DNA from 3 places in the Pontibacter saemangeumensis genome. Region 2 is predicted to be linked to each of the others. Evidence: riboswitches for the same ligand, from Rfam matches in the RefSeq annotation. Region 2 holds a riboswitch; each other region holds the start of a gene.
The links. Region 2 has a riboswitch for S-adenosylmethionine ahead of ABD920_RS03380 (O-acetylhomoserine aminocarboxypropyltransferase/cysteine synthase family protein). Riboswitches for the same ligand answer to the same signal wherever they lie in the genome.

Region 1: another riboswitch for S-adenosylmethionine. It lies ahead of ABD920_RS17135 (phosphoadenylyl-sulfate reductase); the one in region 2 lies ahead of ABD920_RS03380 (O-acetylhomoserine aminocarboxypropyltransferase/cysteine synthase family protein).
Region 3: another riboswitch for S-adenosylmethionine. It lies ahead of metH (methionine synthase); the one in region 2 lies ahead of ABD920_RS03380 (O-acetylhomoserine aminocarboxypropyltransferase/cysteine synthase family protein).

The regions. Positions count from the first base shown of each region.
Region 1 is NZ_BAABHC010000016.1:746,080-749,353, reverse strand. It holds gene cysD (sulfate adenylyltransferase subunit CysD) at 1-505, opposite strand, end outside; gene ABD920_RS17135 (phosphoadenylyl-sulfate reductase) at 583-1,302, opposite strand; SAM riboswitch class I at 1,647-1,749, opposite strand; gene ABD920_RS17130 (hypothetical protein) at 1,893-2,612, opposite strand; gene ABD920_RS17125 (hypothetical protein) at 2,731-3,274, opposite strand, start outside.
Region 2 is NZ_BAABHC010000002.1:450,730-454,003, forward strand. It holds gene ABD920_RS03375 (homoserine O-acetyltransferase family protein) at 1-496, opposite strand, end outside; gene ABD920_RS03380 (O-acetylhomoserine aminocarboxypropyltransferase/cysteine synthase family protein) at 511-1,836, opposite strand; SAM riboswitch class I at 2,092-2,199, opposite strand; gene ABD920_RS03385 (phosphoribosylaminoimidazolesuccinocarboxamide synthase) at 2,664-3,274, shown strand, end outside.
Region 3 is NZ_BAABHC010000021.1:3,823-7,096, forward strand. It holds gene metH (methionine synthase) at 1-1,468, opposite strand, end outside; SAM riboswitch class I at 1,543-1,649, opposite strand; gene rpmA (50S ribosomal protein L27) at 1,929-2,198, opposite strand; gene rplU (50S ribosomal protein L21) at 2,269-2,577, opposite strand; gene ABD920_RS17815 (ribonucleoside-diphosphate reductase small subunit) at 3,228-3,274, shown strand, end outside.

The DNA of each region.
Region 1 (3,274 bases), on a different contig from region 2:
TCCAGAGCTCCGGGCGCTGGCGCTTCGGGTCCCACTGGCCAAACTCGTCGCGCACCGAAAAGATCCGCTCCTTCGCGCGGGCTTTCTCCTCGTCGCGGCGTGCACCGCCGATGCAGCAATCAAAGCCGAACTCCTCGATGGTCTCCAGCAGGGTATAGGTCTGCAGGCCGTTGCGGCTGGCATAGCGGCCCACGGGCTCGGAGAGGTTCTGCTTTTTAATGGTGTCTTCCACGTGGCGCACGATCAGCTTCTCGCCCAGCCTTTCGGCCAGCTCGTCGCGGTACTGGATCGCTTCCGGGAAGTTGTGGCCCGTATCGATGTGCACGAGCGGGAACGGGAACTTACCCGGGCGAAAAGCCTTCTCGGCCAGTCGCACCAGCGTGATGGAGTCTTTGCCACCAGAAAACAGGAGAGCCGGTTTCTGGAACTGGCCCGCTACCTCGCGCATGATATGGATGGCTTCCGCCTCCAGCTGGTCGAGGTAATCTAAATATCTCTTTGTCATATATTAATTGTTCAATTCTGAATCAGAAAGGAGGATATAGCCCAATTTCTAATTTCTAATTTTGAATTTTTAATTCATCAACGTGCGTGCAGCCCGCACTCTTTCTTGGAGTCGCTCTCCCACCACCAGCGGCCCGCCCGGAAGTCCTCGCCCTCAGCGATGGCGCGGGTGCAGGGGGCGCAGCCGATGCTCACGAAGCCCTTGTCGTGCAGCGGGTTGTAGGGGATATGCAACTGGCGCACCGCCTCGCGCACCGCCTCGAACGACCAGTTCAGGAGCGGGTTGTACTTGATCATCTGGAAACCCGGGTCCCACTCCAGCAGTTGCAACTCCTGGCGCGCGTCCGACTGCTCGGCCCGGATGCCCGTGATCCAGAGTTGCACACCCTGCAGCGCGCGCTTCAGCGGCTCCACCTTGCGGATAAAGCAGCACTGCTTGCGGTTCTCGACCGAGGCATAGAAGCTGAGCGTGCCTTTCTCGGTCACCATCTGCTCCACGGCCTCGTGCTGCGGGAAGTAAACCTCAATCTTCTTGCCGTAATGCTCGTTTGTCTTGTGCAGCAGGTTATAGGTCTCGTTGAAGAGGCGGCCGGTGTCCAGCGAGAAAACGCGGATCGGCAGGTTGTTCTCGAATATATAATGGGTGATGAGCTGATCCTCGATGCCGAGGCTGGAGGAGAAAGCAATCTGGCCCGGGAACTGGGCCGCCAGCAAAGTGAGGCTCTCTTCTATGCTTTTGCCCTCCAGCAGGCCTAGCAGCGCCGGCACCTTGGTTTCTAAAGCTGAAATCTGACTCATGTATGGAATGTTAATTTCTTGCGGACTATTTAATATATGATTTGCCTAACGCCCTGGGGCACAACTGCTTTCAAGGTACTTTGTGCTTTTAGGTGCTAAAACACCTGATAGCGGACGCATTGCCTAAAAAATACCTGAAACAGAGTGTGAAAAGGGGAACGCCTGATGTGGCAAAAGTGCTGAGGGCTAAACCGAAGGCAATGGGTTTAGCAGCACTGCATACAGCAGCAACAACAGCAAAGGGCAGAAGTACTGCAAGCCATGGAAGAAGCAGGAACAGTGGCAGCAGGAGTGCTACCGGAAAATGAAGGCGATGTGTTAGCTGTAGTATGCATTATATATTAAATTTATATGCTCCCGCCCGGCGGGATAGGACTTGGCACCTTCCCGATCGGGTGGTTGCCAGAGGGTCTTTGAGCCTATTCTCTCGCCTCTTCTCTATAAATTTTACCGACGTTTAAGTCAATTGGTAATTGGAATACAAATTTAAAGCTTTTTTTGTTCAACTGCCTAATAGGTAGGGCAAAATATATTTGGTGGGGCAGCAGAATCCGTTGCACTGCTGCCCCACAGCCTGGTCCTGGGGGCTGTCAGGCGGCCAGGTTGGTCACAAACTTCACCAGCGAGCGCTTCGCGATGGGTAGCAGCGAATGCTCCAGCGGCACCGGAATGCGCGATACCACGGCGAAAGTGGCCGGGTTTGGCAGCGCACGCCGCTCACGCAGCAGCTGCACCTTCAGGTTTTCGTGTGTCTGGGCCAGCCCGCGGCGCACCGTTTGCAGCAGTTGTGTGTTTATGCCCCGGTATTTTTCGTAGGTGTTTTCGAACACCGTGATACGGTACAGATAGACCTGTGTCTCCTTTCCAGGGTAAGCGTCGAGGAACAGGTAGCCCTCGTCGTGGTACATCGGCGTGATGCCGACCGGGCTGATCTCCAGGTGGCGCTCCACAAACTCATACAGTTCTTGGCCAGAAGCCACCGTCTGGTTGAAAAGCGGCGCGGCAAACCGGATGATCTCCTCGATCTGCTGCATGGTCTCGTCGTCTTCCACGATCTTCTGGTACACCAGCTCCAGCTTCTCGAAATCGGCGCGGCTAATGCGCTGCGGGAAGGTCTCATATACCAGTTGCTTGTGTTCCTTCACCTGCAGCAGGTGGCGGTAGTGCATGATCAGGTCAGATAAAACCGGATAGAGGCGGTGCTGCCCAAACTCTTCTTTGGCGGCTTTGAGGTAAGCCAGCAGCATATACTTTTTGTACTCGAAGTCGATGAGCCCTTCGGTAAGCCAGTTGACAGGTAGGGTTTTCATAAGCCTTCAACTAAAGATTGATCCTGATGGAATATAACGAAAAATCTGCTTCGTTGTGTCTGGCCGGGCAGTGGAAACGCGGATTAATTTTTACCGATGCCTGCGCCGCCGACAGCGGCTAAGATGGCCATTCCCTGGGCAGTTTGGCTTTGTGTGCCTGGATGGGGGCTACTTTCTGGTGAAGTGCCTGGAGGATATAATTGACATCGGCCTCGTATTCGATGTAGAAGTCTTCGTGCAGCTTGCTGAGTTTCTGCAGCACAAACTGCGTGCGCTTAACAAGGTAATCCTGCAGGGTGTCGGCGCGGTAGAGGTGGGCCACGATGAAGGCGAGGTGCTCTTCGAGGTAGCTGCGCAGCAGGAGCAGGGTCAGCTGAATCTCGCCTTCCTTGTCTTTGGTGTATTTTACATGGCGGGTAATTTCGCCGTTGAGCGCGCGCATGTCCATCATCAGGTAACCGGGGGAGTAAGGCTCGTACTTCACCTGTTTCCGGATGGCCGAGGCCACGGCCTCCCGCCTTTCCTGCAGGGTCTCGCCCTGCTCCACCAGCTCAAACTGCAGGCGCTGGCACAGGTCCGGGTCTTTTTTGAGCAGGCGGAACAGCAGCTTGTCCTTCTCGGCAGGAGGCAGGTGGGAGATCGCGGTTTTAAATTCAGGAGTC
Region 2 (3,274 bases):
AGTGGCGCGCGTTGGAGGCCACATGTACCAGCCTCTCAAACACACGCGGCTTCAGCAGTGCCCATTCCAGGGCCTGCTGCCCGCCCAGCGAGCCGCCGATCAGGGTATGCACTTTCAAAAGGCCAAGGTCCTGCCGCAGCAGGTCAAAAGCAGCCACCACATCCCGGTTGGTTACCTGCGGAAAAGTGTGGTAATACGGCTGCTGTGTCTGCGGATTAAGGCTTAGTGGCCCGGTAGAGCCGTAGCAGCCGCCCAACGCATTCGCGCACACCACAAACCACTCCCGCGGATCGTATAGCTTGCCTTCGCCAAACAGGTCGCACCACCAGTCAGTGAAGTCGGAGCTGCCGGTAAGGGCGTGGCACACCCACACCACATTGTCGCGCTGCTCATTTAAGGTACCGTAAGTGGTATAAGCCAGCTGGAAGGCGGGCAGCGCAGCGCCCGACTCCAGCTGGAAGGTATTATTATATGTAAAAACGTGATGTGTCGGCATATTTAAATTTAAGTTTATCGTACTGGCTCCGGCTGCGCCTCCCGCACCTTGGCAAAAGCCTGTTCAAAATCTGCCTTGATGTCGTCGATGTGCTCAATTCCGGCAGACACGCGCAGCTGCGTCGGCTCTACGCCTGCGCTTAACTGCTCCGCATCCGAAAGCTGCTGGTGCGTGGTGGAGGCTGGGTGAATGATCAGTGTTTTGGCATCGCCAACATTCGCCAGGTGGCTTACCAGCTCCAGGCTGTTCACAAACGTCTCCGCCTGCTGCTTCTCTCCCTTGATGGTAAAGGACAGCACCCCGCCAAACCCGCGCTTCAGGTATTTTTTTGCTAGATCGTGGTATTCGCTGCTCTCAAGCCCCGGGTAGTTGACCGATTCCACCTGCTCGTGCTGCTCCAGCCACTGCGCCAGTTCCAATGCGTTCGCTACCGTTCTGTCCACGCGCAGCGACAGTGTCTCCAGGCCTTGCAGCAGCAGGAAGGAATTGAAAGGGCTCAGCGCAGGCCCGAAATCACGCAAGCCCTCCACGCGGGTGCGGATGGCAAAGGCGATATTGCCAAAGGGCCCGTCCGTGCCGAACACATCCCAGAATTTCATGCCGTGGTATCCTTCCGAAGGCTCCGAGAACTGCGGGAACTTGCCATTGCCCCAGTTAAAGTTACCGCCGTCCACGATCACGCCGCCAATGCTCGTGCCGTGGCCACCAATCCATTTTGTGGCGGCCTCTACCACCACGTTCGCGCCATACTCTATCGGGCGGAACAGGTAGCCGCCCGCACCGAAGGTATTGTCCACTACCAGCGGCAGATCATGTTTTTTAGCCAGTGCGGCCAGCGCCTCAAAATCGGGGATGTTAAAACGTGGGTTACCGATGGTCTCCGTATAGATCGCCTTGGTGTTCTCGTCAATCAGCTTTTCATAATCTTCGGCCTTATCCGATTCTGCAAAGCGCGCCTCAATTCCCAGTCTTTTAAAGGATACTTTAAACTGGTTGTAGGTACCGCCATACAGGTAGTTGTTGGTAACGAAATTGTCGCCGGCTGCCAGGATGTTGTTTAGCGCCAGGAACTGCGCCGCCATACCGGAGGCCACCGCCACCGCTGCCACACCGCCTTCCAGGGCTGCCACGCGCTTCTCAAACACATCCGTGGTGGGGTTCATGATGCGGGTGTAGATGTTACCGAACTCTTTCAAGGCGAACAGGTTTGCGCCGTGCTCCGCGTTTTTAAAAGCATATGAAGTCGTCTGATAAATCGGTACCGCACGGGACTGCGTCGTTGGGTCTATTTCCTGTCCGGCGTGTAACTGAAGTGTTTCGAAGTGCAGTGGATTTGGCATGTTAGTAGAAATTATGGGTTGGAGTTAGGTTTTGAAACTGGTGCAGCGCCGAAGCGCCTATAGGGTAAGGCAACAGCAGGAACTGCTGGAAAGGCAGGTTTGCCTGATTTAGCAACAACAACACCGCCTGTTGCACAGGGCAATGCGCATGCTGCTGAAAGTTATGGGTAATTCTAATATGTGCGGCAGCGGCGTGGCTGACGTAATAAGTAATTTGTGATGTGTCGGATTGGTTCCCTTTTTCATGCTCGTATCAATTTATATCCTTCCGGATGTTCCGGAATCAGGAATTAGCACCTTAACCTCGGTAGTTAGGTTGCTAGAGTTTCACAGAGCCTGTCTCTCCACTCTTCTTTATAAATCAAATTCCCGAAGGGATGATTGACTTGATGTTGCAATTATAAAGCCCGGAAAAAGCAAATCCAAATAAAACACCGTTTTTCTGCCTTTTCGTTTCGGTTTGCCTTCTTCTCCCCACGTACGGCAGCGCTTCATAAATCGTTGCCCGTACAGCGCGGTTGGTTACTGAGTCCGCAGATTATGCACACTTTTGCTTGATCATGGTCAAATTCAGCACCTATTATGAGGTATAGGATTTCGCCTGATCACATAGCACAATAAGGAAAGTTCATAAGGTAATAATCAGTCTAAAATACCATCTATAGCTTTTATATTATAAAACTTCCTGCATCATATCAAAGTATAATCCAATATGGCATCCTAACCGGAAATACCCCTCTTGGAGTGTGAAATACAACAAGGCCGGTAAAAATTTCCGGACCTATAAAATATAGTTAACTTTGCCCGTCTATCATGACACTGACTTAATGGAGGCCATCAAAGAAACCAATTTCTCATTTGCAGGACAAACCGGATTTTACAGAGGCAAGGTTCGTGACGTTTATTACTTTGGTGACAAACTGGCCATTGTAGCCACAGACCGCATCTCTGCCTTCGACGTGGTGCTGCCACGCGCCATCCCCTACAAAGGACAGGTGCTGAACCAGATCGCCAGCCTGAACCTGAAAGCTACTTCTGATATTGTGCCCAACTGGGTGCTCTCGACACCAGACCCGAACGTGACGGTTGGGTTTATGTGCGAGCCTTATAAAGTTGAAATGGTGATCAGGGGTTACCTGGCCGGGCATGCCTGGCGGGAGTACAAGGCGGGCAGGCGAAGCGTATGCGGTGTTCCGTTGCCGGAGGGCCTTCGTGAGAATGACAAACTGCCCACTCCCATCATCACGCCTACCACCAAAGCCGGCGAAGGGCACGACGAAGACATTACGCGAGAAGAGATTTTAGCAAAAGGCCTTGTATCGGAGCAGGATTATGCTATCTTAGAGCAATATACGCGTGCGCTATTCGCCCGTGGCACCGAGCTTGCCAAACAACATGGCCTGATTTTGGTTGATACAAAATACGAGTTTGGCCGGCA
Region 3 (3,274 bases), on a different contig from region 2:
CGGCCTGGCCTTCCTCATCAAAGGCCATCACCACGGCGGCGGCACCATACTGGCGCACTTTCCGGGCCTGCGCCTTAAAGTTCTCCTCCCCTTCTTTCAGGCTGATGGAGTTGACGATAGACTTGCCCTGCACGCATTTAAGGCCCGCTTCCAGCACCGTCCATTTCGAGGAGTCGATCATGATCGGCAGCTTGGAAATATCCGGTTCAGAGGCAATCAGGTGCAGGAAATTAGTCATCGCCTCCTCGGAGTCCAGCATCCCTTCGTCCATGTTCACGTCAATGATCTGGGCGCCGCCCTCTACCTGCTGCTGCGCCACCGACAGGGCGTCTTCAAACTTGCCTTCCACAATCAGGCGGGCAAATTTCTTCGATCCGGTCACATTGGTGCGCTCCCCCACATTCACGAACAAAGTCTCCGGGGTGATGGTGAGGGGCTCCAGGCCGCTGAAGCGCGAATAGGCGGGCAGTTCCGGAACAACGCGCGGTTTATGTCTGGCAGAAAGCTCCGCAATGCGGCGAATGTGGTCGGGGGTGGTGCCGCAACAGCCACCCAGAATATTAACAAGGCCCTCCTGCAGGTACTCCTCCACAATAGCGCCCATCTCATCCGCCGACTCATCATAGCCGCCAAAGGCGTTCGGCAAACCGGCATTCGGGTAAGCACTGATATGCACGTCCGCGATGCGGGACAGCTCCTGGATATGGGTTTTCAGTTGGCGCGCGCCCAGGGCACAGTTAAACCCGATGCTGATGATCGGGGCGTGGGAGATGGAATTCCAGAACGCTTCTACTGTCTGGCCAGAAAGTGTCCGCCCGCTGGCATCGGTAATCGTGCCCGACACCATGATGGGCAGTTCTTTGCCGCCGTCCTGCACAAATTGCTGGGCAGCATAAAGGGCCGCTTTGCAATTCAGCGTGTCGAATACGGTTTCTATCAGCAGCACATCGCAGCCGCCGTCCACGAGGCCTCGCACCTGCTCATAGTAGGCTTCCACCAACTGGTCGAAGGAGATGGCGCGGTAGCCGGGGTTGTTCACATCCGGGGAAAGCGAAGCGGTGCGGTTGGTCGGGCCAATGGCGCCGGCCACAAAGCGCGGCTTACCCAGGTTTTGGGCTGTTACTTCGTCTGCCGCCTCGCGCGCCAGCCTGGATGATTCGTAGTTCAGCTCATACACCAGGTCCTCCATGTGGTAATCGGCCATGGCGATACGGGTACCGCTGAAGGTGTTCGTCTCCACGATGTCGGCCCCGGCCTCCAGGTACTCTTTGTGAATGGCCTTGATAATATCGGGGCGGGTAAGGGAGAGCAGGTCGTTGTTGCCTTTCAGGTCGCTGGGGTGGCTGGCAAAGCGCTCGCCGCGGAAATCGGCTTCTGAAAGCTGGTAACGCTGAATCATGGTGCCCATCGCGCCGTCCAGCACGAGCACACGCTCCTTCAGCAATTTATGAATGGGATGTTTTGTCATGGTCGGTGTCTCCTTTTCTTCTCTTAAGTCTGCTGCGTTCGGCTTATCAAGAAGGACACCTGGGGAGGAGTACATTCTTATCTTTTCCGGGGCATTGTGTCCGGAAGGGAATTAGCACCAAGCGTTTACATGGTTGCTAAGACGTCGTAGGGCCCTGTCCCTCGGTCTTTCTTGATAAGAAGCTGCAAGTTAGGGATATGTGGGCAGTATATGAAATTTTATTGCATTAAATTATGATATGCTTCCTTTCACCTGTTCCACGGCTTGCGGATTCCGGGTACTAATGGTGCTTTAGGCCGCTTGCTCCTATTTCAGGGGAGGGAGGGCCGGGAAATGCGCGACGAAGCGCCACACAGGCAAGCCGCCGGAAACGGCGGTCGGTTAATGGCAAAAAAGAAAGGGTTGCCAGCTGGCAACCCTTTCTCAGTAACGCTACTGCCGGGGCAGTTGGCTGTTATACCTACGCTTCCGCCTCTACTTTAGGAACTACAGAAACGTAAGAACGGTTTTTCTTACCTTTTTTGAACTGCACCACGCCGTCCGTCAGCGCGAACAGGGTGTGGTCTTTGCCGATGCCCACGTTCACGCTTGGGTGATGGGCAGTGCCTCTCTGTCTTACTATGATGTTACCAGCGATGATATCCTGGCCACCGTAAATTTTAACACCGAGTCTTTTGGAATGCGACTCGCGGCCGTTATTAGAACTACCTGCTCCTTTTTTGTGTGCCATGTTTTTTAACTTTAATCCGGGTCAGCGAACCGGGCCCGGAAAGATTTCACGATTAATTTCTTCTTACTGCTTATCCAATGCTCTCGATCAGGACTTTCGTGAAGTGCTGGCGGTGGCCATTCTTCTTTCTATAGCCTTTTCTTCTCTTCTTTTTGAAAACGATCACTTTGTCGCCTTTCACGTTGCCAAGGATTTTACCAACCACTTTAACACCGCTCACGAAAGGAGCACCTAACGTAACGGTTCCGTTATCATCAGTAAGAAGAACATTGGCGAACTCAACGGCGTCACCATCATTGCCGGAAAGCTTGTTAGCGTAGATGAACTTGCCGTTCTCTACTTTGGTCTGTTGACCTGCGATTTCTACAATTGCGTACATCAGCTTCAATGTATATTTAAAAGATTAGTGCGCAAAGGTACGGCGCTTATTTTATATATGCAATGGCTTGTGCTACAAATTGTTCCTGCCTTGCACACCCGCTGTGTACGTTTTTGTGGATAACCGTGTTAACATCTGCGCCACCATTTGGACAAGCTGTTAAAAACCGCTTTATGCCGTTAAAAAATAGCAAGTTATATCCAAACGTTAAAGTGAAGGTTTTCCACAAATTGCACTACAGTCTGCGTAATCCGCCTGCGGCGTTACACACTTCTGCTCCATGGCCTTGTTGCTCCCAGCTGGCCCACACCACCACCGCCCAAACCCGCCCCCAGCGGGCTAATCTCCCCCTGAACATGCGCTATATGCATACATTTCAATATTTTACATCAATTATATATGATTTATATATGTTATCCACGCTGTGGATAACTATGTGCATTACCCCCGAAAATAGCCTTTTCCACCCTCTGAGAGGGTGTGCATAAATTGAACAACTTTCGCCCCGATTTTCAAGTTCAATTCTATATATTTGAACTCCTGATATAGCAGCCATTCCTGCAAAGCGACGGCTAAACATATTCGGCTGCCGGGAGTTTTGAGAACAAACGTTCTTACCAAACCTTTTACAAGCTATATATATGAGTGACATGGAGCCAATACTGAAAGAGAATCCCAACCGCTTCGTCTTGTTTCC